Regions from separate parts of the Bradyrhizobium sp. Leo78 genome, predicted to be linked through region 1. Evidence: predicted binding sites of a transcription regulator. Region 1 holds the regulator's gene; each other region holds the start of a gene.
The links. The regulator LexA, encoded in region 1, represses DNA repair genes until DNA is damaged. The targets are predictions, from matches to a motif close to TGTTCNNNNTGTGTTCNG.

Region 1 (10,010 bases):
CATCAGATTGTCCGCCATGCGCGTGAGCGTGGTGAAGCGCATGTCGATCTCGTTCTGGCCGCCGGTCGCGACTTCATGGTGATGGGCTTCGATCTGGATGCCGAGTTCTTCCATCGTCAGCACCATTTCGGCGCGGAGATCCTGCATGCTGTCGGTGGGGGGAACGGGAAAGTATCCTTCTTTCGGGCGCGGCTTGTGGCCCAGATTCGGCACTTCCTCCTTGCCCGTGTTCCAACTGCCTTCACCGGAATCGATTTCGTGGAAGGCGTAATTGATGCCCTGTCCGTAGCGGACGTCGTCGAACACGAAGAACTCCGCCTCCGGACCGAAGTAGCTCGTATCGGCGCGCCCGGTGCCCTTCAGATGGGTCTCGGCCTTCTGCGCGATGTAGCGAGCATCGCGGCTATAGGATTGACCGGTCACGGGGTCGCGGATGTTGCAGATCAGGACCAGGGTCGATGCCAGCGAATACGGGTCGAGGAAAGCCGTGGTCGGATCTGCGACGACAAGCATGTCGCTTTCCTGGATTTCCTGAAAGCCGCGGATCGATGAGCCGTCGAAGCCAATGCCCTCGCTGAGAGCATCGATACTCGCCGCGCTCGGCGGGACGGAAAAATGCTGCCACACCCCCGGCAGGTCGGTGAAGCGCAGGTCGATCATCTGCACCTTCTCATCGGTGATCGCCTTCACGAGATCTTCGGCTGTCGTACATCTGGGAAACATGGCTTCGCTCCTGTCATGGAGAGCCGGTCACTAGAGGTCATGTTGTCGCTCCGCCGCGCGTTAAAGCGGCTTGCGACGAATCCTGCGCCACGTTCGCGGTTGCCGCACCGGAGCGTCAGCTTTGGTGCGGCCCGCGCATCAGCTTCATGGCGTCTTCGATATGCCGCCAGGTCTTGGCGAGTTCGACCTCGCCCTTTGCCTCGAGCTCGATGGCATTCTGCGCAGCTTCCGCAATGGCCTTGGCACCATGTGCTTCCAAGAGCTGCCGCGCATAATCGTGGATTTCGATTTCTCGCATGGCGTCATGCTCCTCTCGTTCTGGACGCAACCTTGAATTCCGGTCGGGCCGAGAGCCGTAGACGTTGACACCTGATTGAGCGCAGCAGTTTGCATCCTGCTGCGGCGCACTTGCAAGCGTGCTTTCCGGGTGATGGGCGGCGGGAAGCGGCTCCGGAACACGGAGAGCCGCAACACAACGCAGGTCAGGCGGGATGTCTTTCCGGCGCCGCGCCGCGTGACCATATGCATGGGAGAGGGGAGGTGAGCGTCATGCGCATTCAACACTGGCAGGACGTTGCCAGCTTGTTGGTGGGTGTGTGGCTGGTCGGGTCGCCGTTTGCCCTGGGCTTCGGCGGAGCGGCCGTCTGGATCACCATCGCGCTTGGGTTGGCTGTCATCCTGTTTGCCGTCGAGGCATTTGTCATTCCGTCCTATCTGGAGGAATGGGGAGAGATGCTGCTCGGACTGGCTCTGCTCTTGGCACCGTGGACGGTCGGCTACGAGCAGGTCTCGGCGACGGTAAGCAGCGTGCTGTCGGGCATGCTGGTGATCCTCTTGGCCGGCTGGGAGCTGCTGACGGATCGTGATTTCACCGCCTGGTGGCACGATCGCTGGCATCACCGCGCCGGCTGAGAAGGCGGGTTTGGCCGAGCCATCGGTCCGACCGCTACGCGGTAGCGGCCGGCGCGAGGGGATTGTTGCGGCAGAGGTGTCGACCCGCTCCTGCCGGATGTTGGATTCCCCCGCCACAGGGCTTGGTAGCCCCCGGGGCAAGGGCTATTGGGCGTCACGATGCGGTTCTCGGTTCGACCTGCTCCCAGATGCTGGTCTTGTTCGTTTCCGGCATCAGGAAAACGGCGAGCACGAAGCAGATCGCAGGAACTAGGATCGGATAGATCAGCGCGTAGCCGACGCTGCCAGTGGCGGCGAAAGCCGCCGAGGTGATGAACGGCACCAAGCCGCCGCCCCAGCCATTGCCGATGTGATACGGCACCGACACCGACGTGTACCGGATTCTGCTGGGGAAGAACTCCGCAAGGAACGCGCCGACCGGCCCGTACACCATCCCGACGTAACAGACGAGGATGAAGATGATGAAGATTGCGATCGGATAGTTGATGTTTCCGGGGTGCGTGACCGTTCCGAGCCACAGATACAGCGGATAATAGGTGATCGCGGCAAGCAGCATGCCTCCCAGGATCACCGGTTTGCGGCCGATCAGGTCCGACAGCCAGCCAAAGAAGATCAGGCTCGGCGTCGCAAGTAGCAGCGCAGCCCCGACGATGTACGACGAGGTCAGCGCGTCCACCTTGGAGACCTGCTGCAGGAAGTACAGCGCCCAGAACTGACCGCTGTACCACACCACGCCCTGTCCGATCAGGACGATGATGGCGATTCCGATGTATTTGATGTTCGAGCTAAGGAACGCCTCCTTCCAGGGATTCCTGGTCATCTGCCCGCGGGCCTTGATCTCCTGGAAGATCGGCGTCTCCTGGAGCTGGAGGCGGATGTAGATGGCGATGGCCACCAGCAGGAATGACAGCAGGAACGGAACGCGCCATCCCCATTCGTTGAAGGCCTGATCGCCAAAATAGATCCGGGTCAGAATGATCACGGCCAGCGACACCACGATCCCGAGCGTCGGCGAGGTCTGGAGCCAGCCTGTGTAGTAGCCGCGTCTGTCGTCGGGCACATGCTCGGCCACATAGGTGATGGCGCCGCCATACTCGCCACCCAGGCACAGGCCCTGGATCATGCGCAGCCCGAACAGCACGAACGCGGCGGTGAGACCGATCGACTGGTAAGTCGGGATCAGGCCGATCGCGCCCGTTCCCAGTCCCATTCCGGTGAGCGTGATGAGGAACGTGTACTTGCGGCCGACCCGGTCGCCCATCCATCCGAAGAGGAATGCTCCGAGCGGACGGATCAGGAATCCTGCAGTGAACAGGGCGATCGTGCTCAGCAGGGCTGCGACGGGGTGGGATTGTTCGAAGAACTTGACCGACAGAACGGCGGCCAGGCTGCCAAAGATATAGAAGTCATACCATTCGATGATGTTTCCGACCGACGCGGCAACGATCACCCGGCGAAAATCGCTCGGTACTTGAATTGCCATGTGCTGCTCCTTCGGTTCAAAGGCTTCTCCTCGCGTTTTTCAGCGCTCTGTTCGCTCGCGGAGTGCGCGTGATGCGTGACGCTACAGGCCTGATTTGCGAGTTGCGTCCGCAACGCCGGTCTCAGGGAAGCCTTGAACCACCTGAGAAGGGCTCCAGCGGTCTTCGAACCGCGAGCCACCACTGCCTCTTTCCCATCTGTCCGGGTGGAGGCGTGAGAGTAGTCTAATCCTCAATGGGACTGTGGCCTTATGAGACTTTCGGCTCAATCGGGCTTGGAGCGCTAAGATCGGAAACGCGCCGGCAGGGCGTTCTTTCCTCCGTATTCCGCATCTGTTCCGCTATCCCGCGGATACCCGGTTCCGGTAGCTTTGTTGAAGCAGGAATACTCCAGGGCGCAGGATGTCGGACGAGGGCAGGACGCCGGGCGGCAGGCGCGGCTATGCCGGCACCTGGCCGCCCCGCGAGGCGGTGGCGCCGGCGGGTGGTTATGCCCCGATCGGCGTCGGCGCCTGGCCGCCAATCGTCGAGACGTTGCGCCAGTGGGTCCGGGCGGAAGCGGGCGCCGGACGGCTTCTGCCCTGGGTGCCGGTCGCGTTCGGCTGCGGCATCGCGCTTTACTTCGCCGCCGACCATGAGCCAGTGCTGTCGGTCGCGGCCATCGTCGCCATCGCGCTATGCGCTGTCGCGTTCCTGCTCAGGCGGCGGCAGGCGTTCGCTGCCGCCGTCATCATTGCCGCCGTTGCGGCGGGTTTTGCGGTTGCCACCTGGCGCACCGCGCGGGTCGCACATGGCGTGCTGGCGCGGCCGATGTTTTCGGTGTCGCTCACCGGATTTGTCGAGACACGTGACATCCGCGAGCGTACCGACCGTTTCGTGCTGCGCGTCGCGAGCATCGAAAGCCAGCGCGGCGCGCCGAAGCTCGAGCGTGTCAGGCTGTCGGTGAAGAAGGGCACTGCCCCTGACGTCGGCAGCTTCGTCGAATTGAAGGCACGGCTGCAGCCGCCGCTCGCTCCCTTACGGCCCGGCAGCTACGATTTCAGCCGCGATCTCTATTTCCAGGGCATCGGCGCCTCCGGTTTCGTACTCGGCGCGATCAAGACGACGGCGTCGCCGGAAGGCCGCGGATTTGCGCTGCGCTATGCGGCGTTCATGCAAGGCATGCGCGATGCGATCGATGCGCGGATCCGCAACGTGCTCGAAGGCGACAATCGCGCGATCGCGACCGCACTCCTGACCGGCCGGCGCGATGCGATCTCCGAGCCGGTGAATGATGCGATGTTCATCTCGGGGCTCGGCCACGTGCTCTCGATCTCGGGCTATCACATGGCGGTGGTCGCGGGCGTGGTCTTCTTCGCAGTCCGCGCCTTGCTCGCACTGTTCCCGGTGCTCACTGTAGGCTTTCCGATCAAGAAATGGTCCGCCGCCGCGGCGCTGGTCGCTGCCGCCTTCTATCTGCTGCTGTCGGGAGCGGAGGTCGCGACCCAGAGATCGTTCTTCATGACGGCAGTGGTGCTGATCGCCGTCATGGTCGACCGCCGCGCGGTGACGTTCCGGACGCTCGCCGTCGCGGCCATGATCGTGCTCGCGATCGCACCGGAAGCGCTGGTTCATCCGAGCTTTCAAATGTCGTTTGCGGCCACCCTCGGGCTGGTGGCGCTGGTGCAGATTGGCATGCCGCATCTGTTTGCCGCGCCCGATCATTCCGCGACCGCGCGGATCGCGCTGTGGGGCGGGCGCGAGATTGCGATGCTGCTGCTGGCCTCGCTGGTAGCGGGGCTGGCGACCACGCCCTATGCCGCCTTTCACTTCCATCGGGTGGCGCCCTTCGGCGTGCTTGCCAATCTGGCGGCGATGCCGGTGGTGTCGGCGCTGGTGATGCCGGCCGGGCTCCTCGGCTTGCTGGCGATGCCGTTCGGTTTCGACGGCGTGTTCTGGGCGATCATGGGCAGCGGCATCGACTGGATGATCGTGGTTGCGCAATGGGTCGCCGCGCTGCCGGGCGCAGTCGGCCACGTCAGTGCGTTCGGGATCGGCCCGCTGATCGCCGCGAGCCTGGGCGTCATCCTGCTCGGGCTGTTGCGCACGCCGCTGCGCTTCGCCGGCGCGGCGGTGCTTCTCATTGCGGTGGTCTGGGCGGTGAGGGCGCCGCAACCCGACATCCTGATTTCCGGCGACGGCCGCAATGTCGCCGTCCGCGGCGGTGACGGGCGGTTGCACCTGATGCGGACCGCGAAGGACGCGTTTCTCGCCAAGGAGTGGCTTGCCGCGGATGCCGATGCCCGCACTGCAAGCGACCCGTCGCTCACGGAGGGCGTGTCCTGCGATGAGAGCGGCTGCGTGACCTCTGTGGCCGGTGGCGCGTTCGTTGCGCTCACGCGGCGATCCGAGGCGCTCGCGGACGATTGCGAACGGGCGGTGCTGATCGTGACCGCACGGCCGGTGCCACAAGGCTGTGCGGCGGCGGTCATCGATGCCGAGCGGCTGCGGCGGCAGGGCGGGCTGGCGCTGCGGCGGAACCGGAACGACTTCGTCATCGATGCGGTCAAGCCCGCCGGCCTCGACCGGCCGTGGTCGCCTGCGGTGTCAGGCGAAGGCGAACCCGAGACCACGATCCGGATCCAAGGGGCACCCGCGCCGCGCGCCATCGATGCGACCCCGTCCGAGTCCGACCTGCAGCCGGAAGACTGAGCGCCCCCGTCAATCTCCACCGGCGCTGGCCGGCAGCTCGAAGGCGCCGAGCCGAAATTCGTCCGGACCGCCCGAATGCGACGGCACTTGCACGAGCGTGAAGCTCGCATCCGGAAATCGCTCCCAGATCGCGAGATCTTCCGCTGCGACGGTGAGCCAGCCGAACCTGAACATGTATCGGCCGGGCTGGGCCACCCGTCCGGCTTTTTGCCATGTGATCTTGGTGACCACCGATCATGCCCCTTGCGAGTAGTTCAACAAAAAACCGCATGCGCCCCCGGATGGCCTCCGGGGCCGCTCGAAATACTTTGTTTTTCACCCGCGGCAACGTCCCGCCGGCCGAGACCGGCGGCGCACGCTGCCCGAAGCTCTCAGCCGATGAACAGCGGGTTCGGCGCGGGGCGCTGGTCGACCGCCTTCGGTGCCGGCTCTGCAACATGATGCGTCACTGGCAATTGCAGCACGGTCGCCCGCTGCCCTTCGCAGAGCTGGGTCACCAGCACATGGCTGCCATCGGGGAATTCGATCGCGTCGTGATGACGATCCCGAATATGCGCATCGATCTGGTTGAACTTGCCGACACGGAAGCCGGTCGTCTTGGTCCAGATCCAGCGATTGTCGTAGCGGACGTTATCGGCGAACGCGAGTTCGGTTCCGGGAAGCATGCAGACTGCGACCGTCGGATCGCTTTCCGAAGCGAAGCCGCGGGTCGAAGTGCCGCGGAAGGTGGTGGTGATAAGCGTCTCTCCAACTTGGGCGGGACGCGTCGCCACGGCATGCAGGCTATAGTCACACATCGGATTGCTCCTCATTCGAGATAGCCGACCCGTGCCTGGGAAGAGGCGCAGGCCTCTATCAGAGTGGACGATAACTTATAAGCCTCTGCTCCGTTCTTGGCATTTGTACGGCCCGCGCCCTCTAGCCGTTCACAAACACGATAGGAGGCGCTGCCGCACATCTCCTTGCATCGAGAGTGCCCCGGCGAACTTACCGGGGCTCTTATTCTAATCACTCTAAATCGTTCTTGTCAGTGTCCTTGAGGGCAGATCACCCACCAAAGTACCAGACGAGCTGCTGCGTCCTCGTCGGCTCAGTACTTGCGATAAAGCCCGATCAGCTTGCCCTGGATCCGCACCCGGTTCGGCGGCAGGATGCGGACTTCGTAGGCCGCATTGGCAGGCTCAAGCGCGATTGACGCGCCGCGGCGACGGAAGCGCTTCAGCGTCGCTTCCTCCTCATCGATCAGCGCCACCACGATGTCGCCGGTGTTGGCGGTGTCGTTACGCTGGATCAGCGCCATGTCGCCGTCGAGGATGCCGGCCTCGACCATGGAATCGCCGCGCACCTCGAGCGCATAATGCTCGCCGGAGCCGAGCATGTCGGGCGGCACGCTGATGGTGTGGCTGCGGGTCTGCAGCGCCTCGATCGGCGTACCCGCCGCGATCCGGCCCATCACGGGAACGGCGACGGGACGGTTGCCATCGTCTTCGGCCACGGCCGCGCTGGTCGTGCGCTTGCCGAGCGTGCCCTCGATGACGCTCGGCGTGAAGCCGCGGCGGCCGTTGCCGGCAGCGGAGAGCTCAGGCAGTTTGATCACCTCGATCGCGCGGGCGCGGTTCGGCAGGCGGCGGATGAAGCCCCGTTCCTCCAGCGCCGTGATCAGGCGGTGGATGCCGGACTTCGAGCGCAGGTCGAGCGCGTCCTTCATCTCGTCGAAGGAAGGAGGCACGCCGGCCTCTTTCAGCCGTTCGTTGATGAAACGCAGAAGTTCATACTGTTTGCGCGTAAGCATCGCGAGCATTCCCCCGGTTGGTAGCGTCGTTCGATCCGAGACTTGAGAAGAGCTGATCTCGGGAGTCACGCACTCCCATTCGTAGACAGCGAGTTTCGAAACAAATCATGAACGGACACTATATGTTCGATATGTGTTCCGCAACCACTTAATTTCTGGTGAACGCGATCAGAGATGCTCCGGTAGATGCTGGTCGCCGCGTCATTCAGGCAATCGGAGGATGTCGCAAGGCGCGCCTTTTGCTGCGGCTGGCGCGAATGGCGGACGGATCACAAGTGCCTGCGCCGCAGTGAGATTCCCAAGCAGCGAACTGTCTTGCTTGGTGACCGGCGTTGCGATCAGCGTGCCGTCGTCGCGCTCTTCGAGTAGCGCACGAAGATAATCTTCGCGCTGATCGTTGGCGGCGAGATCGCGGCCGAGCAGGGCGCTTTCCGTCACGTGATGAATCGCCGAGCGGCCGAGCAGGGCCCGAATCAACGGCACCAGGAACAGATAGGCGCAGACATAGGACGACACCGGATTGCCGGGCAGGCCGATCACTCGCATCGCGCCGAGCCGGCCATGCATCATCGGCTTGCCCGGCCGCATCGCGATCTTCCAGAACGCCATGGTCACGCCCTCGGCCTCAAGCGACGGCTTCACGAGGTCATGGTCGCCGACCGAGGCGCCGCCGGTGGTGATGAGGATGTCGGCGCCCGCGGCATGCGCGCGGCGGATGCCGTCAGTGGTGGCGGCAACCGTGTCGGCGGCGACCCCCAGATCGATCGCTTCAGCGCCTTCCGCACGCGCCATCGCCCGCAGCGCATAGCCGTTGGAATAGACGATCTGGCCTGGACCCGGAGAGGTGCCCGGCATCACGAGTTCGTCGCCGGTCGCGAGCACGGCGACCTTGGGTCGGCGCCGCACGGGGAGTTCCGGATAGTTCATCGACGCCGCCAGCGACAGCGCGCGGTCGGTCAGCCGGCTTCCGCGCCTGAGCAGCACGTCACCCTCGCGGAAATCGACGCCGGCGGGCCGGATATGCCGCCCGGCGACAGCGGCCTCGGTGATGGTGATGTGATCGCCATCGACCTGGGCGTCCTCCTGGATCACGACCGCATCGGCGCCGGCGGGAATGACGCCTCCGGTGAAGATCCGTGCCGCTTCCCGCGGACCAAGTTCCCGACCGAACGGCCGGCCCGCGGCGACTTCGCCGATCACCTTCAGCCGCGCGCTCAAGTCGGCGGCGTCGGCGGATCGCACCGCATAGCCATCCATCGCCGACATCGCGAGTGGCGGCTGAGTACGTTTTGCCGCGACGTCACGGGCAAGCGTGCGGTGATAGGCGGCATCGAGCGCGACCATCTCTTCCGGCAATGGTTCCGCGCCGGCGAGGACCGCGGCAAGCGCATCGGCGACCGGCATCAGTGCCACGGGCAACTCCTAAATTCCGAGCGCGACAAGCGCGTTCGTCACATCATCCGGCGATGTGACGTGAATGGCCGTGAGACCTATCGCCCGTGCGCCGCGAATGTTCTCGGCGGAATCGTCGAAGAACACGATGCGCGAAGCCGGCACGCCGATCGCCTTTATCACGTAATCATAGGCGTCCGCGTCAGGTTTCCGTAGCCCGATCGTCGAGGAGAAGAAGATCTGACGGAAGTGGCCGAGCACGTCCGAATAGGCTGTCGAGAAATGCTCGATATGAGGCGGATTGGTGTTCGAGAACGCATAAAGCGGCAGGCGCGTCTTGGCGCGCGCCAGGTGCTCGGCGATTCCCGGCATCTCGCCGGCGAAGATCGCGTTCCAGCCTTCCAGGAACTGGGCGTCGGAGATGCTGATGCCGAGCGACTGCCGCAGGCCTGCGAAGAAGGCGGCGTCATCGATCTTGCCAACCTCGTGATGTCTGTAACTCTCGTCCATGACAAAGCGGGTGGCGAGCTCGCCGGGCTCGCAGCCGGCATGGCCGGCCCAGGTGGTCATCACCTTGCCGAAATCGATATCGAGCACGACGCGGCCGAGGTCGAACAACAGGACATCGGCGGAGCCGGGGGAAAGGGACGGTTGGGTCATGGCGACGGTTGTGTACGAAAATCCCAAGGGGGCGGCAATGTCTTCGTTCGCGGGCCTGCAGGATGGGTAGAGCGAAGCGAAACCCATCCCGATGGAGCAAGCGGCGCGAATGATGGGTTTCGCTTCGCTCTACCCATCCTACGACCGTAGTCCTGGGAAACGCTCTCTCCACCGTCATTGCGAGCGCAGCGAAGCAATCCATTTCTCCGCAAGTGGCGCGATGGATTGCTTCGCTGCGCTCGCAATGACGGGGATGGGTTCTGATTCAACTTTCAAACAGCATGAGGATGTGAGTCCGCATTCTCGCGGCGTTGTTCGCCCGAGCTTTGCGTTACTCTCGGCCCTCTCATCGAACAGAG
Region 2 (10,010 bases), on a different contig from region 1:
CAGCGACGCATCGCGTCGCAACAGGAGAACGATCAGGAGAGCTAAAAGCTCCTTCGACTTCAACTGACAAAGGCGACAGATTCTGACACGGAAGTTAGCTTCCGTGCCAGACTAAGCAGTTCCGCTCAGCGTAACGGCTTGCCGTTCTTCTCGCTGGCGCGGCGGAAGGCGTCGGCGAAGGCGTTGCCGGGTTGTTCTTGCTTGCGCGGGGCGGAGGACGTCATCGGCCCGCGAACACGGTCGCTCGACGAGCCCTTCGAATCCTTCTTGCCGGTCTCATCATCGAGCCGCAGCGTCAGCGCGATGCGCTTGCGGGCGACTTCGACGTCGAGCACCTTCACCTTGACGATGTCGCCGGGTTTGACGACCTCGCGTGGATCCTTGATGAAGGTCCTGGACATCGCCGAGATGTGCACCAGACCGTCCTGATGCACGCCGATATCGACGAAGGCGCCGAAGGCGGCGACATTGGTGACGGTGCCCTCGAGGATCATGCCGACTCTGAGGTCCTTGATCTCCTCGACGCCTTCCTTGAACACCGCGGCCTTGAACGCCGGACGGGGATCGCGGCCGGGCTTTTCCAGTTCGCGCAGGATGTCGGTGACCGTCGGCAGACCAAAGGTCTCGTCCACGAACGACTGCGGCTTCAACTGGCGCATGATCTCGCTGTTGCCGATCAGCGCCTTGATATCGCTCTTGGTCGCCGTGAGAATCCGGCGCACCACCGGATAGGCCTCGGGGTGCACGCCCGAGGCATCGAGCGGATCCTCGCCGTCGTTGATGCGCAGGAAGCCCGCGCATTGCTCGAAGGCCTTCGGCCCCAGCCGCGGCACCTCCTTCAGCGCCTTGCGCGACTTGAACGGGCCGTTCGAGTCGCGGTGCTGCACGATGCTTTGCGCCAAGCCGGGCCCGATGCCCGACACCCGCGACAGCAGCGGCACGGAGGCGGTGTTGACGTCGACGCCGACGGCATTCACGCAGTCTTCCACGACGGCGTCGAGCGAGCGTGCGAGCTTGCTCTCGCCGAGATCGTGCTGATACTGGCCGACGCCGATCGCCTTGGGATCGATCTTCACGAGTTCGGCGAGCGGATCCTGCAGGCGCCGCGCGATCGACACCGCGCCGCGCAGGGTGACGTCGAGCCCGGGCAGTTCCTCGGACGCATAGGCCGAAGCCGAATAGACGGAAGCGCCGGCCTCGGAGACGACGATCTTCGTCATCTTCAAGTCCGGCAGCCGCTTCACCAGTTCGGTCGCGAGCTTGTCGGTCTCGCGCGAGGCCGTGCCGTTACCGATCGCAATCAGGTTGACGCGATGCTGAATCGCGAGCTTGCCCAGGGTCGCGAGCGCCTCGTCCCATTGCCGCTGCGGCTCATGCGGATAGACCGCTGTCGTCGCCAGCACCTTGCCGGTCGCATCGACGACGGCGACCTTGACGCCGGTGCGATAGCCGGGATCGAGCCCCATGGTCACGCGCGCACCGGCGGGCGCCGCCAGCAGGAGGTCGCGCAGGTTGGAGGCGAACACGCGCACGCCTTCGGTCTCCGCCGCGGTCCACAGCCGCATGCGCAGGTCGATGTTGAGATGCACCTGGATCTTGGTGCGCCAGGCCCAACGCACGGTTTCGATCAGCCATTTGTCGCCGGGACGGCCGAGATCGGAAATGGCGAAACGCTTCATGATCTTCAGTTCATAGGCGCTGGGCACGCCGGCCACCGGCGGCTCCGCCTCCGGCTGCATCTGCAGATCGAGAATCTCCTCCTTCTCGCCGCGGAACAGCGCCAGGATGCGGTGCGACGGCAGCTTGTGCAGCGGCTCGCTGAAGTCGAAATAGTCCTTGAACTTTTCGCCCTCGGTCTTCTTGCCCTTGCGCACGGTCGAGACCATGCGCGCGTTCGCCCACACCTCCTCGCGCAGCGCGCCGATCAGATCGGCATCCTCGTCGAAGCGCTCGACCAGGATCGCGCGCGCGCCTTCCAGCGCCGCGGCCACGTCGGCCACACCCTTGTCGGCATCGACAAAGGCTGCCGCCTGCGCTTTCGGATCATGCTGCGGCTGCGTTATCAACAGCTCGGACAACGGTTCGAGCCCGGCCTCCTTGGCGATCTCGGCCTTGGTGCGACGCTTCGGCTTGTAGGGAAGATAGATATCCTCGAGACGCGCCTTGTTGTCGGCAGCCATGATCTGCGCTTCGAGCGCGGCGTCGAGCTTGCCCTGCTCGCGGATCGAATTGAGGATCGCGGTGCGGCGCTCCTCGAGTTCGCGCAGATAGGTCAGCCGTTCTTCCAGCGTGCGCAATTGCGCGTCATCGAGCGCGCCGGTCAATTCCTTGCGATAGCGGGCAATGAACGGCACCGTGGCGCCGCCGTCGAGCAGCGTGACGGCCGCCTCGACCTGCTGCTCGCGCACGCCAAGCTCCTGCGCAATCTGCTGATGAATCTTTGCCACGCAATTCCCTCTGCACCACTTCGAAGCAACCGAACCGCCGGTCGCAAGGCGCCGCTTATGGACCATGCCCGCCGATTTGATCAAGCGGCAGAGAGAGGCAGTTCACAAGCGCGGCCGCGCGCAACGGCGAATCGGTATCGCGGTCTGTGCGCCGTCAATCTGCCGAAGATGTGTCGAATGGCTCTCCAGCGAAGCGCTCCCAACATTTTCCAGTTTGGCCTGCTTGACGAACGGCAGGTTTCATGATGTTCTTTTTTTGTTCTTTCGATCTTAAGTTGCGCGCAAGAGGTATTTCATGGACGACGGGTATACCGGCGCCGAATCGTTTCAATTTGTCTTCCACAACGATAACGAGACGCCTCGAGAGTTCGTCAGAGAGCTTTTGCGCGCCGTGTTCGGCAAGTCGGAGCGGGAGGCCATCCTGTTCGCGGCCGAGATCGACCAGCAGGGCAACGCCACCTGTGGCCCCTATCCGTCCCGGGTCGCGGCAGCGCTATGGAAAACAGCGCAACAGCGCATCAACGCAGCCGGGCATGATCTTCAGATTACCAGCGAAGCGGTAAGGACCAGCGGTCCCTGCGATCTGTGCGGCGCGCCGCCGCCGGTGCAGGAGGTGCAACTCGACGACAAGATTGCCTGCCTCTGCAGCGACTGCCTGCTCGCGGCAAGGGATGCATCCGAAAAATTGCAGGGCGAAGAATTCAGATACACATACGTCGCGATCGATTGGCATTTTGCGGGCATTCCACGCAACCAGCTCGTGACGCGGGCGCGCGGCTTTCCGGGTCACATGCGTGCGGACGTTCAGGTCGCGCTGGATCGACTGCTCTCCTCACCGATCCACTTCTTCGGCGTTCACGAAGAATATCGCTACGAGACGCTGACTTTTGCGGGATTGATGAACGACGGGCGCAATGCGCCGGTGATCGCTCCGCCGCAATATTATGAAGTCGATGTCGGTGAGCCGGCGGCGGTGAAATGTCTTAACAACGGATTGTGGCTGTGCCGCGCCGGCGAGCTTCGCTACGCGGTGCTGCTGTCCATTTATCGCGAATCCCGCAACGAGGACGCGATCCGAATCGAGATCGCGGTGCCGACCGGCGCGGCCGGCGACACCTTCGTTCAGCGCTGTTTTTCGGAACTCGAGCAAGCGGTGCAGACAGCACGCTCCTATCGCGGCAAGATTCTTTCGCTCGACAGCGGGGCCGAGTATCGCGGACGTTCAAGGGGCGTAACTGTGCACCGGTTGCCGCCGGTCGATCGCGAGGCCGTTATCCTGCACGAACCGACCCTGAGACTGCTTGAGCGCAACGTCCTGAACTTTGTCGGCAGCCGCGACGCGTTGCGCCGGCTTGGCCAGTCGACGCGCAAGGGCATCCTGCTTTATGGACCGCCGGGCACCGGGAAGACTCACACCATCCGCTACCTCGCCACCAACCTGCCGGGACATACGACACTGATCATCACCGCCGAACAGATCGGGCTGCTCGAAGCCTACATGAATCTGGCGCGGCTGCTGCAGCCGACGATGGTCGTGATCGAGGACGTCGACCTGATCGCCACCGACCGCGAGCTGATGGGCCCGTGCGAGGAATCGCTGCTCAACAAGCTGCTTAACGAGATGGATGGGTTGAAGGAGGATGCCGACATCCTGTTCGTGCTCACCACCAACCGACCCGAGGAGCTCGAAAGCGCGCTGGCCGGCCGGCCCGGCCGCATCGACCAGGCGATCGAGGTGCCGCTGCCGGATGCGATCGGGCGCGGCAAGCTCGTGCGGCTCTATGGCAAGAACCTGCCGCTTGAGGAGACCACCGTCGATGAAGCGGTGCGGCGCACGGACGGCGTCAGCGCCGCCTTCATCAAGGAGCTGATGCGGCGCCTCGCACAGGCCAGCATCGCCCGCGACGGCGGCAAGTCGGTGATGTCGGCCGACATCGACGAGGCGCTCGACGACATGCTGTTCGCCGGCGGCCGGCTCAATGTGAAACTGCTCGGCGGTGCGCAGGAGATGGCCGCGGAGTAACGCACGCCCGCGTGAAGGGCCATCGCGCCTGGTCCGGCGATGCTACCCGCGCCCCTTCATGTCGCGCTGCTCCGCCCTATATTTAGGTGGTGCCCCTGCAGGCCGAGATAAGGACCGCCGGCTTGACCGAGCAGCTCGCCCTCTTTGCCGACAATTTCTCCGCGTCATCAGCGCCGGAGGGATTGCGCTATGCCGCCGATTTCATTTCGCCTGACGTCGAGCGGGAATTGATCGCGCGCATCGCTGCGCTGCCGCTGCAACCGTTCCAGTTCGGCCAATATCAGGGCAAGCGGCGGGTGGCCTCGTTCGGCTTCCGCTACGACTATACGGAGCGCCGGATGCGCGAGGCCGATTTCATCCCGGACTGGCTCCGCCCCTTGATCGAGCAGGTTGAGGCCTTCGGCGGGCCACGGACCGAGATCGCCCAGGCGCTCTGCACCGAATACGAGACCGGCGTCGGCATCGGCTGGCATCGCGACAAGCCGCATTACGAGCGGGTCTTCGGCCTGTCGCTGGGATCGCCGTGCAAGTTCCGCTTCCGCCGCCCGGCCGGCGACAAGTGGGAACGTTTCACCTTGGAGGCGCAGCCCCGATCGATCTACCTGCTCTCGGGCGAGGCGAGACAAATCTGGGAGCACAGCATCCCAGCGGTCGAAGCGCCGCGCTATTCCATTACGTTGCGCACGATGCGGGACTAGTCGCGAGGGACGCTTCGATCACCTCTCCCTATGGGAGAGGTGAAGCAAGAACTGCTATACTCCACCTGATTCAGCACCAGGAGCCTCATGGCACGACGAACCGGTAGCGCCGATCTTCCGCTCCATAACGGGCGCGTGCCCGCGTGGCTCGGCCAGCGCATGTCCACGCTCGGCGCGATCATCACGCAGGCGATCGTCCACCATTACGGGCGCGAGGAGTTCCTGCAGCGGCTCGCCCATCCGTTCTGGTTCCAATCCTTCGGCGCGGTGATGGGGATGGACTGGCATTCCTCTGGAATCACCACCTCGGTGATCGGCGCATTGAAGCGCGGGCTCGCGCCGCTGCAAGACGAGCTTGGCATCTATGTCTGCGGCGGCCGCGGCAGCAACTCGCGCCGCACGCCGGACGAGTTGACCGCGCTCGGCGAACGCACCGGCTTCGATGGCGTCGCGCTGACGCGTGCCAGCCGGCTGGTGGCCAAGGTCGATAGCGCCGCCGTCCAGGACGGCTTCGAGCTTTATCTGCACGGGTTCTTCGTCACCGAGGACGGCAAGTGGACCGTGGTGCAGCAGGGCATGAACGGCGACAAGCGGCAGGCGCGCCGCTATCACTGGCATTCCGAAACTCTGAAGAGCTTCGTCGACGAGCCGCACAGCGCCATCGATGGTCCCGCGCAGGGCGAGATCATCAACCTGACCGATCATCGCGCCGAACAATCGCGCGCGGCGCAGCTCGATCTGCTCGGCGCGCTTGGGCCCGACGGCATCGCGCGCGAATATGCCGCGCTGTCGAAGCAGCCCGAGGCGCAGCCGGAGCTGCCGCATCTGATCATGCCCGCGCATCACGACGTCCGCGCCAGCGACGTGTTCACGCGCCGCCTGCACGGCACGCTGGCGGCGGCCGCCGAATGCGGCCCGCGCGATTTTCCGGAATTGCTGCTGACGCCGGGCGTCGGCGCGCGCACCGTGCAGTCGCTCGCGATGGTCGCCGAGGTCGTCCACGGCGCGCCCTACCGGTTCAAGGATCCCGCGCGGTTTTCGCTGGCCCATGGCGGCAAGGACCGCCATCCCTATCCGGTGCCGATCAAGGTCTATGACGAGACCATCCGCGTGCTGAAATCCGCCGTGCAGCAGGCGAGCCTTGGCCGCGACGAGGAGATGCAGGCATTGAAGCGCCTCGACAGTCAGGCGCGCCTCTTGGAGCGAACCGCAACCGGCCCATCCTTCGATGCGTTCGTCGCGCAAGAGCGCAACCGATCGCCCGCGCTCGGCGGCCGCTCGGTGTTCGGATGGGAAGCGGAGATCGCCGGCAGCAAACGCGCGACGCCGGGCAAATCGACATAGACGCCGTCGGCTTCACGCCACTTGCAGCCGTTGCGCCTCCTTGAGGGCGACCTTCATCAGCGGCCTGATCGCCTTGTCCTCCCGGCCAACCACCACGCCGGCCGCAAGTGCGCGGGCGCGCCTGTTCTCGCGCGGCGCCTGCAGCGCTGCTGCCATGGCCATCTTCCGATGCGCAACAAAGTCGTTCAGCGCGCCAAGCGCATCCTGGATCTTCTTGAGATGGCCGGACAGGCGTTTAAGTCTCTTCTGCTCGCGCTTGGCCGGAAAAAGCGACTTAAAGAAGTCCACCGCATACCTGATCTTCTTGATCCTGATCCGGAGCTTATGCCGCGCGCGCGGCGACAGGCGGTCAAGGTGCTGGCCTTGCTTGCGCGCCTTCCTGGTGCGACGGTGCAAGACGTCAGCCGCAAATTTTTCGATCGGAACGTCCATATGCTCGTTCGCCGAAGGCGGCTTCGACTCGACCCACTCCAGCGTGTCGACCAGCAGCCTGCGGAACCGTATCGAGCTCACCGCCCTCTTCGCCCGTGTAAGGGCATGGGCGCGCTTCTCGTCGAACTCGTCCTTGATGGCCTTGCCGCCGCGGCTCAGCGCGCGGTCGTGCGTGACCGGCTCGACCTGCTCGCTGATGAACACGTCGATTTCGCGCGCAGGCGCGAGCTCAGCCGTGAGCCACTTCAGCTCGCGCTTGGCGGCTCCCGTCCCGGCACCAGGCAGCACCTTCGAAAACAGCGAGATCGCCGCGCGGAGTCTGCGGAGACCCACCCGCATCTGATGAACACCTTCCGCGTCAAGATTGCGGACCGCATCCGCATTTCCAGAGAAATGACGAACCGTCGCGCGGGCGATGACCCGGAATGCCTCGCCCGCCGTCATGTCGGCGGGGAGCTCGATCGGCTCGGCGAAAACGACCTGTTCCTCCCTGCCCTCGGCGAGGCCATAGCCGCGGTCCGATTTTGATCGCAAGTCGAGTTCGGCTCCCAACCGTTGCTCGATCGCTCTGGCAATACGGAACAGGTCAGCGAGCCGGCCGCTTTTCAGCTCAAGTTCGAGTTCCTCGATAGGGCTCGCACGGTGACCCGCAACGATCTTTCCCCGATCGATGGCGAGTTCGATCTCACTCCTGCGGGTCCGGACCGGAACGATGGTGCGATGAACCGATGTCTTGAACACAGGCTTCAGCTTACGGCGTAGCTTGCCGGTGGCGAGCGGCTCGAGCGGCGTGTCGTCGACCTCACGAAGGTCCGGCGCGTCGTCCTTGATCTCCGCTTCCCATTCGCCTCGGCCAAACTGCGCGCCGTTCGCCGACTTGATCGTCTGGATGTTCGTGCTGCCGTTTTGCCGCACGCGCAGTGTCAGACCGCGACTCTTCAGCTTGTGTTTCCCGGTATCGAAATAGGTCGAGACAAGATCGCTGTCTGATCGCTCACCCATTTTTCCACCGGGAATGCGCCAGCCGGCGAGAGATTTGAGGTCGCGCGCGGCGACGCGGAATTTCAGTTCCGTCTCGACAGCCATGCTTGCTCCGTATTGCTGTTGGATGCGGACTGCGCAAGTCCCAGCGCTACAACGCCGAGAACGGTGAAGAGTGCCGCGGCCCGGCAATCATCGTTCCAGCACAGCACCCCATCATCCAGGCAATCGGAACGCTCCGCTCTGCACCGCCCTGCTCACCTCGCGCGCTGTCAGTTCCGGGTCATATCCGTCGGTTTGGAGTACATGCCGTTCGAGATCTCCCAACGAGCAGAATTGCTGATGCATCACCGTGATCTGTTCCGCATCGGTCAGTGTATCGCCTCCGCGCGCGCGACAGCGTTGGATGGCAATCTCAAGCGGGGGCCTGAGAACGATGTAGTGCAGAGTGCCCCTGAGTGCGTGGAAGTGTTCCAGGAACCACGGCCCGAAAATGCCATCCAGGAGAACAAAATAGCCGCTTCTGGCGTATCCCTCCGCCACGTTTGCGAGGATACGAACCACGCTCCGATTCTGCTCGTGCGCCTCCGGCAGATAGGGCGGAATCGCACCGTGCTTGATGAAATGCCAGAAATCGTCGGCATGAAGATGCACCTTGGGCATACCCGGCTCGTGGGCAAGGATTTTTGCCGTGGTTGTCTTTCCCGATCCTGGCGGACCGGTAAGGATAAGAACTTCGCCTGTACCATCGATCATCGCGCTGCAGCATATAGCGCAACGTTCAGCGATTCCAGCGACTCGTCATTCCGGGGCGCGCAACGCGCGCGCCCGCAATCCATTATGCCGCGTGCGCAAGTGGTGAAATGGATTCCTGGTTCGAAGCTGCGCATCGCCCGGAATGACGGAGCCGGTTTGACGACGTCTAGCCCGCCTCCGTCGCCCCTACCTTCCGGATCACGACGTCGTCTTGATCTCGATCTGCTTGCTTTGCTTCGGCTCGGGCTTGCGCACGGTCACCTTGAGGACGCCCTTGGAGATCTCAGCGGAGATATCTTCCGCTTTCACACCCGGCGGCAATTCGACGGAGCGCGCGAACGAGCCGAAGCTTCGCTCGACCAGGTGGTAATCCTTGCTCTTCTCCTCGCGCTCGTTCTTCTTTTCGCCGCGAATGGTGAGAAGGTTGTCGGTGAGATTGAGCTCGACGTCCTTCTGCTCGAGACCGGGAAGTTCCGCCGTGATCTCGATCGCCTTGTCGGTCTCGCTGACATCCATGCTCGGCAGGCTTCTGCCGGCCGCGGCGAAGGCCGGGAAGTTGCGGGAAAGGCCTTCGAACGGGTGATCGATTTCCTGCTGCAGGTACGCGAATGGATTGGCTTCGCGACGGGCGACATTGCGATCAGTGGTCACGGGCACCATAGGCTTGATCATGATTGCCTCCTATGTAAGCCGAACTGGCGCTGGAACTTTACGGCCTGTCCGAAGGACGGGCGTTGAGCGAAATCAAGCGAGACCCGGAGTATGCGCGGCAGACTGGAACCAACGTTTCCCTTGAGGCCTCAGAGAGGTGTTGTTGATGTACGCCATGGTCCTTCAGGCCCCCAACACGCCGCTCGTGCGTGAGCAGCGGCCCGATCCGTCGCCCGGACCGGGCGAGGTGCGCGTCAAGATCTCCGCCTGCGGCGTCTGCCGCACCGACCTGCATGTCGTCGACGGCGAATTGCCTGACATCCGTTATCCCATCATTCCCGGTCACGAGGTCGTCGGCCGGGTCGATCTGCTCGGCGAAGGCGTTGACGGCCTCGCGCCAGGTGCGCGCGTCGGCGTGCCCTGGCTCGGCTTCACCTGTGGCACCTGCCCTTATTGCCGCGAGGGCAAGGAGAATCTCTGCGACCATCCGCGCTTCACCGGCTACACCCGCGATGGCGGATTTGCGAGCCACCTGATCGCCGATGCGCGCTATTGCTTTCCGCTCGGCGAGGACGGCGACGATGTCGCGCTGGCGCCGCTGCTCTGCGCCGGCCTGATCGGCTGGCGCTCGCTGATGATGGCCGGCGACGGCAAGCGCCTCGGCATCTACGGCTTCGG
Region 3 (10,010 bases), on a different contig from region 1:
TGTCGCCATGCACACCAGCGAACCACACCTGCAGGATGTCCTGCGGCTCGGCCTTCTCATCGGGGATGAAGCGGTTGCTGAAGAAGAGCTGCGGCTCGTCATACTTCTTCAGGCGGAACATGCAGCGCCGCTCGTCGATCGAGATCGCCTGGCGGAAGGTGCGGATGCTCGGATTGTGCATCGTGAAGGCGAGCTCTTCCAGGCTCGGCCAATAGAACCGGTCCGGCCGCGGCACGAAGATGCTGGCGACCGTATCCCAGACGCCGACGAAGCGGATGGTCGGCCAGCGCACCGAGAGGATGCGCGCGAACTGCGCCGCGTTGTCGTAGCGGTCCTTCGGCAGCGGCCCGAACTCGTCGCTTGGCGGCGGCAGCGCCCGCAGGCTGGCGTCCGCGCCAGTCTTGTGGCTATCCGAGAACTGCTTGTAGGCGGTGAGCCCGCTGCCGGCGAGGTTGACCTGCTCCGGCGAGATCAGCCCGATCTTGTGGATCAGCCCGGCCAGCACGCGCACGGTATAGGCGCCGCGCGAAAAGCCGAACAGATAGATCGCATCGCCATCCTGGTAATGCTGCACCAGGAATTCATAGGCCGCGAGCACATTGTCATCGAGCCCATAGCCGGTGGTGAGCCCCAGGATCGTGTTGAAGTTCTGCTTCAGCTTGTGCCACGGATCCGGCCGCGACAACGTGCCGACGCCGGGATCGTAATAGACGAACTGCCTGGGCTGCGTCTTCTCCGTCTTGCGCAGGCAGCGATAGAGCTTCAGGACGTTGGAAATATTCTCGTTGATCTCGTTCCCCGTCCCATCGCAGCAAATCACGATGTTTCGCATGGCGGCCACTCACCTGCTAGTTCGATGAGTATAGCAGTATTAGTGAGAACTACATTCACGATTTGGAATCTCAAGATGCACTAATCGCCAGGAATCGGTGAGGCCCTTCGCATTGAGTCTGCACGTGCTGGCATTTACAGCCGATCGCACACACCGGCTGCTCTAGGTCGCAGGTTGGCGAGACTGCTTCCGCAGGCAAAATCCCGTGGAAATTTTCAACACAAATCAATCGCTAGGCTAACCCCCGGTCGCTGACAAGCTTCCGTTTTGAGGATGGCCTGATGACAGCAATAATACCTTGAAGCTCTCCGGTGGAAGGCAAAGCTTGTCTTTCCAAATTTCCGAGTTTCTCAAGTTGGACTTTCGGCCGTCAAGCACCTTTCGCATGATCGAGATGTATCGCCGCCAGTTTTGAGAATTTCTCTCTCTTAGCTTCTTGATTATCAGCGTTAGTATTTCGAGCCGCTTCTCAATCTGGACCAAATCGTTAGACAAGAGCGCTCGCAGCAGCGCCGGAGTTTCATCAATGGCGATAAGCTTGTCGATGCCCTGCGCGATATCAACGCCCTCAATTAATTCTGCTACGGTTACCAAAAGGTGAGGCATTGGATTGGTGCTGTTTCCGTTGTGTCGGACGAATGAAAACAGCTGCCTGAATTCCGTTTCGGAGACTGCATCGTCGCTGACTGCTACCATGGCGGCCGAGTATGCAAGACCTTCAAGGTCAGAGTTTTTCTTAAACGCTTCCAGAACTAAATCGCGAACATGAGGATGTTGGATTCCATCGTCCTCTATATGCGAGAGCAGCATTCCGAGCTTTTCAACGATGTTCCTTCGTTCCCATAGATCTTTTGGGACGGCCATAGCTAGTCTCAAAATTTCGTGCGAAAAACGAATGTTCGCCGCTAGAGCAATGTCCAGAACGAATTCAACGTCTTCCTCGCGAATGAACTGACTGTATGAAGCAAAAAAAACCAACATGGTTGTCGTTTCCTTGAGTTTAGCGCTCACTCCTCTATTTCTGGAGCGTTTGGCTGCCTCAAGAAATTTTCTAATCATGGGCACATTCGGCTGTCGAATGCGTCCAAACGATTCAATCCATGCCGGCATCCCACGTTCGGCGATATTTGCGTCGAACCAATGACTTTCATCGTTTGCGTAAAAGTCATCTTCAACTATCCCCCGAGAACTCCAGCGTCTTTCGGCAGCAAGCCATTGGTCGATATCTCCTCGAGCACCTCCTTCGATCTGATCTGCAATGGTAAGTAGCTGTGCGGGTGTCGTTGATTCGGCGAGAATTGTTGCGATCGGCCAGGGGAATATTCGCTGCATAGCGGGTACGATCGTCGATCCGGAGAATGCCCGAGCGCAGTTTGCCAGTGTTTTCCGACTAGGTGAATCGACAAATGCCTTAAGCAGGCAAATTGCGCTCCACGGGGTCGAGGAAAATTCAGGCCCTCCAAAGCGCTCGAATGCATTTGCGCATTGTATTGGTACAAATTTAGCCGAGTAGGATCCAGGATAGAGATCATCCAATATCGGACAGCTTCGTCGGTTCAGCGTATCGTCGCCTATATAAAGATCAGCGAAGTTCATTCTCCTGAGGAGTGAATAATCAATGCGATCTTCTCGCCTCACCGTTCTTGTAGCTAGCCGATGAGCAAATTCATGCTCACGAACGGCTAAGGTCGGTCCTTCTTTCAGCAGCGAAGAAGCGACGTGATTCGCGACCCTCTGACTGCCGAGGGGGAGAGCTATTTCCTGTAAGGCCCTAAGGTCGATTTTCTCCCCTTGTGGCCAAAATTGAATGATCAGATCATCGGCCCAAGAATGGCCGTGCTGACTTATCTGAAAGAGAAGCTTCCAAGCCGATAAAGCCGCGATAGAGTGTCCCTCGAGAATTTTCTGCCTTGTGATGTCGGCGACGATGTCCGCAACGCTCTCATCGCAAATCCTGGCAAGACGCTCGTCAAACGATTGAGGTCCCAAGTCTAGTTGCTCGAGTGCGTGCTGGAGCAACGGACGTCTAAAATTTGGATGATCTAGTGCCACGCCATCCGCAAGAAGGTCGAGTGCTAGACGAGACCCGTTCCTCACGATCATGTCCGGTTCTGTCGAATCCATTTGTCGTGTGATCTGGGTGATCGTTGGGCGGCGATAATGAAAGCTATCCTCTGCAAAGCACCGACTAGCGGCAATCTGGAAGACGTGTCTCCAATGAGAATGCCCCGCAATGTGCGAGAGACGATGATCCATTATCAGCTGGTCGCCCGATGTAATTGCGGCCGCTGCCATGAATTCTTGCAAGGATCTTACATCGAAGCTGATTGTGCCTTCCACCTGCTGAGATAGAAGCACCAGCCGATGGGTGGCGAGTTGCATCAGTTCGTCAACGCGCCTTGACAGTTCGTCATCCGTGAAACCTTCCGACGCAAGGTAATTGTGTACAAGCTGCCGGAATCGATCTGGCGTAAAGTGGCTTCCTGCTCCTCCCGCGTACTCGCTGTCGGTTTACCTTGGCCTGGACCTCCCATGAGCACAACACGGTTGCGCGGGCGATGTCGTTCGACACTATCTGTCTGCTCTTCATCAGCCGCGAGCGTTTCTGCATCAAGTTTCTCGCGAGCACGATTGACTAGCTGGGCAATGGCGTTGAGTGGAACGTCGCTCTCCTCCTCCTCGTCATCGTCGAAGGGTATGTCCGCGGACGATGGCTGATAGTGATCTTCATCGGTACCGCCTAGTGGTAAGTCCACAATGACCTGACTTGTTCGAATTTGCAGGTCTCCGACGCTTCCAGCGTCTCGCAGTCGGACAAATTGGTCCCGTTGCAATGAGTTTTTGAGGGACCGATTTGTTACCTCTCCAAAGTCGGCTCGTATCGAAGTGAAATGTTGAAGGGCCTTTGTGAGAACATCGCCCGAAGACGTCCACTGGGCATACGATTGACGGATCGATGGCTGGGCTACGAGCAGATCAACCACTTTGTCATGTGGCCAAATATCAAAATCTCTAATTTTTAGCTGAGTCTTCCAGGGCGCAAAGAGCTCTAGCGCTTTAGTCAAGCCTCCTTTTTGTTGTCGCGAAGTTTGTTTCTTAGATGTCCTGTTGTCAGCGCCGGACAGGCGAACATTGGTTACGAGTATGTAGTAATCAGGTTTTCTGAGTCTTGATCCGTGTCGAACATACTTTTCCAATTCTTCTTCAAGTTGAGCCTTCACCCAAGCGATGTCATCCTTCTTTGACAAAACCGGGTCTTTGAATTTCGCCTGAATGATCAAATAGCCTTGCCACCGCCTTCCCTCATAACCTTTGATCGTGCCCTCATACGTGAAGTCGCGGCCTCCGTCGGGTCCTGCGGAGTAGACGGTGCCTGCCGGCCCCATTTGTGCAAAACAGAGAGCTCGAACAAGTCTTTCGAACGCGATGGGATTAAGTCGGCCTAAATCGAAGCCTTCCATGAAGTATCCTCAGCCAATCGTCAGTGCCCAGCGCAGATTGATGTCTTGCCTTTCTTCGTACAATTGTTGGGGTTGTATTTTTCTGTGCAAAGCGCGCTACGAGCGAGTATTTGCCGGGTCTATTTTTCTGACCTGCGCTTGGAGAGCGTGCCGAGGCGTCGCTTTGCCTTCGCAAAACAAAAACGGCCGGGTCTTTCGACCCGGCCGCTCAAACTCTCAAATCGCTACTCTGATACAGCGAGCGCTCAGCTCGCCTTCTGCTCCGCAGCCGCCGTCCGCTTCTTCTCGATCTGGCGCTTCAGGTCCAGCGCGCGGGGCGAGAGGTTTGCGGCGCTCGCCTTCAAGAGGAACGCGTCGAGGCCGCCGTTGTGGTCGACGCTCTTCACCGCGTTCGAGGAGACGCGCAGGCGGATGTTGCGGCCGAGCGATTCCGACTGGAAGGTAATATTGCAGAGGTTCGGCAGGAAGCGCCGCTTGGTCTTGATGTTCGAGTGGCTCACCTTGTGGCCCACTTGCGGGCCCTTGGCCGTCAGTTCACAGCGCCGCGACATTGTTCAAATCCTCTTCCATCCCCGCTAAACCAACAGCGCGCGCCGCGCGCGGCGGGGGTCTAAACCTACGTCCATTTTCCAGGAACCGCGGACGTATAGGGGGTGAGGTGCAAAGCGTCAAGGTTTTATCGGGTTTAGAGCCACTTTCCCTGGTTCCGAAACCCTCAAATTCGGCGCGTTTTCCTCGCGCGAACGGTAAAACCTTATGGCACGCAAAACCGGCACGTTCACAAGGCCGTTCAGCGGTTTAACACACCATATAAAGGGCGTATTCAGGCTGGTTAAGTGGTTCCGTATTCGCCCGCGTTGCTTGCCGGTCATTTCTCCCTAGATGATCTTTCGGCGCCGACGACAGGATCGTTAAGTTTGTGAGCATTTTCAGCAGTTTTCTGCCCTCAGTGAGGGAATCCTGGCTGTTGTGCGCCGGCGCGCTGTTCCTGATGTTGCCGGAGGGCGCGCTCGCGCAGGGCCGGCTGGATGCGCAGTATGAGGCCTCGCTGGCCGGTATTGCCGTCGGCAAGGGAAGCTGGACCATCGAGATCGGCGAAGACACCTTTTCCGCGATCGCGCAGGGTGGCACTTCCGGGCTGCTCAAGGCATTTGCTGGCGCTGGCGGGGTGGGCGGATCCCAGGGGCGCGTGGTCAATGGCGCGCTGGTGGCGGCGGGCTATACCGTCAACTACAACAGCTACAAGAAATCCGAGATCATTCGGATGGCGCTGGGCGGCGGCAGCATCAAGGAAACCGTGATCGAGCCGGAGCCGCCGGTCGATCCGAACCGGATCCCGGTCACCGAGGCCCACAAGAAGAACGTGTTCGATCCGATGACCGGCTCGCTGCTCCGGGTGCCAGGCACGGGCGAGCTGATGAGCCCGGATAGCTGCCGCACCAGCGCGGGCATTTTCGACGGCCGGCTGCGCTACGATTTGAAGCTCGATTTCAAGCGCGTGGAGATGGTCAAGGCGGAGAAGGGCTATCAGGGCCCGGCGCTGGTCTGCGCGATCTATTTCACGCCGATCGCGGGCTATATCCCCGACCGCCCGGTGATCAAATATCTCGCCGAAGCGCGCAACATGGAGATCGCCTTCGTGCCGATCGCGGGCACGCGCATCCTGATCCCGTTCCGCGTCAAGATCCCAACGCCGTTCGGGCTCGCCATGCTGGAGGCGACGTCGTTCGTGACGTCTGCCATGCCACCGCGGGTGGCGAAGACGCAGTGAGGTCGTGCTCCGTCATTCCGGGGCGATCCGAAGCATCGAGCCCGGAATCCATTTCTCCTCCGGCGCATGCGGCCCGATGGATTCCGGGCTCGTCCTGCGGACGCCCCGGAATGACGGAGAGGGCGTGAATCCTGTTGACTCTTTGCCGCTTCTGATTCGACTCCGGCTTTAACAATTTCGCTGTCATCGTGATCGCTGCTAAACCCGATTTGGTGCTGGAACTGAAATGCCGACACGAGATGTTGCGGTGAACGGAGGAGAACACAGGTGGAGTCTGCGATTCGGCCGCGATTCGTTCTCAACTCGTTCCGAAGCTTAAGCGGCGGCATCCGCCGTGTAGCAATCTGAGACAATTTTCCTAGTCGCGCTTTCTTTCATCTCCAAGAAAAGCATCAAGAAAAGCACCTCGAAATCATGGCTCTTTCCTCTCCTCCCTTCGCCCATGAGCGCGCGCCCGGCGCCGGCGTCACGGCTGTGCTCGGGCCGACCAATACCGGCAAGACGCATCTGGCCATCGAGCGCATGCTTGGGCATTCGTCCGGGCTGATCGGGCTGCCGCTGCGGCTCTTGGCGCGCGAGGTCTACAACAAGATCGCCGATCGCGCTGGGCCTGAGAGCGTCGCGCTGATCACCGGCGAGGAGAAGATCAAGCCGAAGTCGCCGCGCTTCTGGGTCTCGACGGTCGAGGCGATGCCGCGCGATCTCGATGTCTCGTTCCTTGCGGTCGACGAGATCCAGATCGCGGCCGATCTCGAGCGCGGGCATGTCTTCACCGACCGTATCCTCAATCGGCGCGGGCGCGACGAGACGCTGCTGCTCGGGGCTGCGACGATGCGTCCCATCATCGAGCGGCTGTTGCCCGGCGCCTCCATCATCACAAGGCCCAGGCTCTCGACGCTCGAATTCGCCGGCGACCGCAAGATCACGCGGCAGCCGCGGCGCACCGCGATCGTCGCGTTCTCGGCGGACGAGGTCTATGCGATCGCCGAATTGATCCGCCGCCAGCATGGCGGCGCAGCGGTCGTGCTCGGCTCGCTCTCGCCGCGCACACGCAATGCGCAAGTGGCGATGTTCCAGAACGGCGACGTCGATTATCTCGTCGCCACCGATGCCGTCGGCATGGGGCTGAACCTCGACGTCGATCACGTCGCCTTCGCCTCCGACCGCAAATACGACGGCTATCAGTTCCGCCGCCTGACACCGGCCGAGTTTGCGCAGATCGCAGGCAGAGCCGGCCGCGCGACGCGCAATGGTACCTTCGGCACCACAGGGCGCTGCGCGCCGTTCGAGCCGGAACTGGTGAACGCGCTGCAGAACCACACGTTTGACAGCGTGAAAATGCTGCAATGGCGCAACTCGAAGCTGGATTTCTCCTCGCTCGGCAGCTTGCAGGTCTCGTTGTCGCTGCCGCCGTCGCATGAAGTGCTGACGAGGGCGCCGATCGCGGAAGACATGCGCGTGCTCGACCACGCCGCGCGCGATGCCGAGGTGCGCGACATGGCGCATGGCGCTGTCGCCGTCGAGCGGCTATGGGACACTTGCCAGATACCCGATTACCGAAAGCTATCGCCCGCGGCCCATGCCGAGCTTGTGACCACGGTTTACGGTTTCCTGATACAAAAGGGGCGTATTCCCGATGCATGGTTTGCTGCCCAGGTCGATCAGGCCGACCGCGTCGACGGCGATATCGACACGCTGTCGGGCCGGATCGCTCAGGTGCGCACCTGGACCTTTGTGGCGAACCGGCCGGACTGGCTGTCCGATCCCGAACATTGGCAGGGGATCACGCGCGAGCTCGAAAATAAATTGTCCGATGCGCTGCATGAACGGCTCACGGAGCGTTTCGTTGATCGGCGTACCAGTGTATTGATGCGCCGCCTGCGGGAGAACTCTGTTTTGAATACTGAAATCGGCAAGACCGGCGAAGTCATCGTCGAGGGGCATGTGATCGGCCGGCTCGACGGATTCACTTTTGCGCCTGACGCGGCGGAAGCGGGCTCAGATGCCAAGGCGCTGCAGGCCGCAGCCCAGCAGGTGCTGGCGCGCGAGATCGATACGCGGGCCGAGAAACTGAGCGCCGCGCCGGACGAAACCTTCGTGCTAACCTCCGACGGTACTATCCGCTGGACCGGCGATGCGGTGGCCAAACTCGCCGCGGCCGACGACGCGCTGCATCCGCGCCTCCGCATCATCTCCGACGAGCGGCTAACCGGCGCGCCGCGCGAGGCCGTGCAGAACCGGCTCGATCTTTGGCTCAAGACGCATATTACGAAATTGCTCGGGCCGCTGTTCGACCTGTCGAAGGCAGAGGACCTGCAGGGGATTGCGCGCGGCATCGCGTTCCAATTGGTGGAAGCTCTCGGCGTGCTGGAGCGGACCAAGATCGCGTCCGAGATGAAGGATCTCGACCAGCCCTCGCGCGCGACCTTGCGCAAATACGGCGTCCGCTTCGGCGCCTATCACATCTACTTCCCGCAGCTCCTCAAGCCGGCGGCGCGGGCGCTGGCCTCGCTGCTCTGGGCCGAGAAGCAGGACAATGTCGATCTGTCGGCGCTGTCGAACGTGCAGCATCTGGCGTCGAGCGGGCGTACCTCGTTCCCGATCGACAAGGGGCTGCCGCGCGATGCCTATCGCGTGCTCGGCTACAAGCAGTGCGGCGAGCGGGCAGTGCGCGTCGACATCCTGGAGCGACTGGCGGATCTGATCCGTCCCGCACTGGCCTGGCGCGAGGGCGCGCCGGGCGAGAAGCCTGCGGGCGCGTTCGACGGCCGCGGCTTCGTGGTGACGCAGGCGATGACCTCGCTCACCGGCTCGGCCGGCGAGGATTTCGCCTCGGTCCTGCGCGCGCTCGGCTATCGCATGGAGCGCCGCCCGCCCCCGCCGCCGAAGCCGGTGGAAGTGGTCGAGGCAGTGTCCGTCGAGACGCCGGCGGTGGAAGCGAGTGCTGAGGCTGCGGCGGAGACGCCGGCGGAAGAAGTATCCGCCGAGCTGCCCGAGCCCAGCCCATCCGCTGCGCTGCTGCCCGAAGTCACCCTGGCGCCGGTGCCGAGCGAGGAACCAGCGGCTGCCGCCGCAGAGCCCGTGGCCGAAGCGCAACCCGGGCCTGAAGTGATCGAGGCGCAGCCAGAGCCGGTGGCTGAACCGCAGCCGGAGCCTGAGGCGATCGAGGCGCAAGCGGAGCCCGTTGCCGTAGTGCAGGCGGACGCGACCGCTCCCGCAGAGGTCCCGGCCGACGCGACGGCAGAGCCGATGCCGACGGCCGCAGCCGAGGCTGCAGCCAGCACCGAGGAAGCTGTACCAGCCGACGCCGTTACCGAGCCGGCCGCAGCCGAGACCCCGGCCGAGCCGCAACTGGTCGAAGTCTGGCGCCCCGGCGGCCGCTCCGAGGAGCGTCGCCCGCGCCATGACCGCAGCCGCCACCGCCATCAGCCGCGCGAGGGCGCACAGGGCGCCGCCGCAGCGGGTGAAGCTGCCGATGGCGCCCAGCGCGACCAGCAGCGCCGTGGTCGCCGCCATCACGAATTCCGCAAACCGCGCGAGGATGCGCCCGTGGGAGCTGCGGCCGCCAGCAATGGCGCCCCGCCTGAGGACAAAGGCGGGCGCCGCGAGCGCTTCGAGGGCAAGGGCCGCGACCGCGACAATGATCGCCGCCGCGATAAATTCTCCGGCGACCGCAAGGATCGCGACCGTGGCGACCGCGAGCGCGGCGGCCGTGATTTCCGCGACAAAGGCGGCCGCGACAAGGGGCGCGAGAGCGGCCCGGCGCTCCGCCAATATGCGAGTTCGGCGCCGCGCGAACGCGAACGCGCGATCGATCCGAATTCGCCGTTCGCAAAACTCGCGGCGTTGAAGGAGCAGCTCGCCGGTAACCGCAAGGATTGAGCCGCGCCAACCCAGGAATGAGGCCGATTGGAGCGCCAGCGTCTCGATAAATGGCTGTGGCACG

Region 2: a site for LexA is predicted at 2,694-2,711, ahead of AC5ZG1_RS34170 (ATP-dependent Clp protease adaptor ClpS). Genes of this name have one in related genera too.
Region 3: a site for LexA is predicted at 6,358-6,375, ahead of AC5ZG1_RS30280 (helicase-related protein). Genes of this name have one in related genera too.

The regions. Positions count from the first base shown of each region.
Region 1 is NZ_JCAMOT010000014.1:59-10,068, reverse strand. It holds gene glnA (type I glutamate--ammonia ligase) at 1-723, opposite strand, end outside; gene AC5ZG1_RS19035 (hypothetical protein) at 839-1,021, opposite strand; gene AC5ZG1_RS19030 (SPW repeat domain-containing protein) at 1,273-1,635, shown strand; gene AC5ZG1_RS19025 (MFS transporter) at 1,790-3,118, opposite strand; gene AC5ZG1_RS19020 (ComEC/Rec2 family competence protein) at 3,519-5,807, shown strand; gene AC5ZG1_RS19015 (hypothetical protein) at 5,817-6,038, opposite strand; gene AC5ZG1_RS19010 (hypothetical protein) at 6,179-6,604, opposite strand; gene lexA (transcriptional repressor LexA) at 6,898-7,599, opposite strand; gene AC5ZG1_RS19000 (molybdopterin molybdotransferase MoeA) at 7,801-9,012, opposite strand; gene AC5ZG1_RS18995 (HAD-IA family hydrolase) at 9,022-9,651, opposite strand.
Region 2 is NZ_JCAMOT010000038.1:64,204-74,213, reverse strand. It holds gene AC5ZG1_RS34175 (Tex family protein) at 126-2,447, opposite strand; gene AC5ZG1_RS34170 (ATP-dependent Clp protease adaptor ClpS) at 2,743-4,470, shown strand; gene AC5ZG1_RS34165 (alpha-ketoglutarate-dependent dioxygenase AlkB) at 4,593-5,168, shown strand; gene AC5ZG1_RS34160 (DUF763 domain-containing protein) at 5,256-6,512, shown strand; gene AC5ZG1_RS34155 (CYTH and CHAD domain-containing protein) at 6,525-8,030, opposite strand; gene AC5ZG1_RS34150 (AAA family ATPase) at 8,142-8,678, opposite strand; gene AC5ZG1_RS34145 (Hsp20/alpha crystallin family protein) at 8,880-9,353, opposite strand; gene AC5ZG1_RS34140 (zinc-dependent alcohol dehydrogenase family protein) at 9,499-10,010, shown strand, end outside.
Region 3 is NZ_JCAMOT010000030.1:34,679-44,688, forward strand. It holds gene AC5ZG1_RS30255 (T6SS phospholipase effector Tle1-like catalytic domain-containing protein) at 1-832, opposite strand, end outside; gene AC5ZG1_RS30260 (hypothetical protein) at 1,070-3,214, opposite strand; gene AC5ZG1_RS30265 (hypothetical protein) at 3,214-4,293, opposite strand; gene rpmB (50S ribosomal protein L28) at 4,539-4,844, opposite strand; gene AC5ZG1_RS30275 (DUF3108 domain-containing protein) at 5,285-6,064, shown strand; gene AC5ZG1_RS30280 (helicase-related protein) at 6,479-9,946, shown strand; gene AC5ZG1_RS30285 (RNA-binding S4 domain-containing protein) at 9,974-10,010, shown strand, end outside.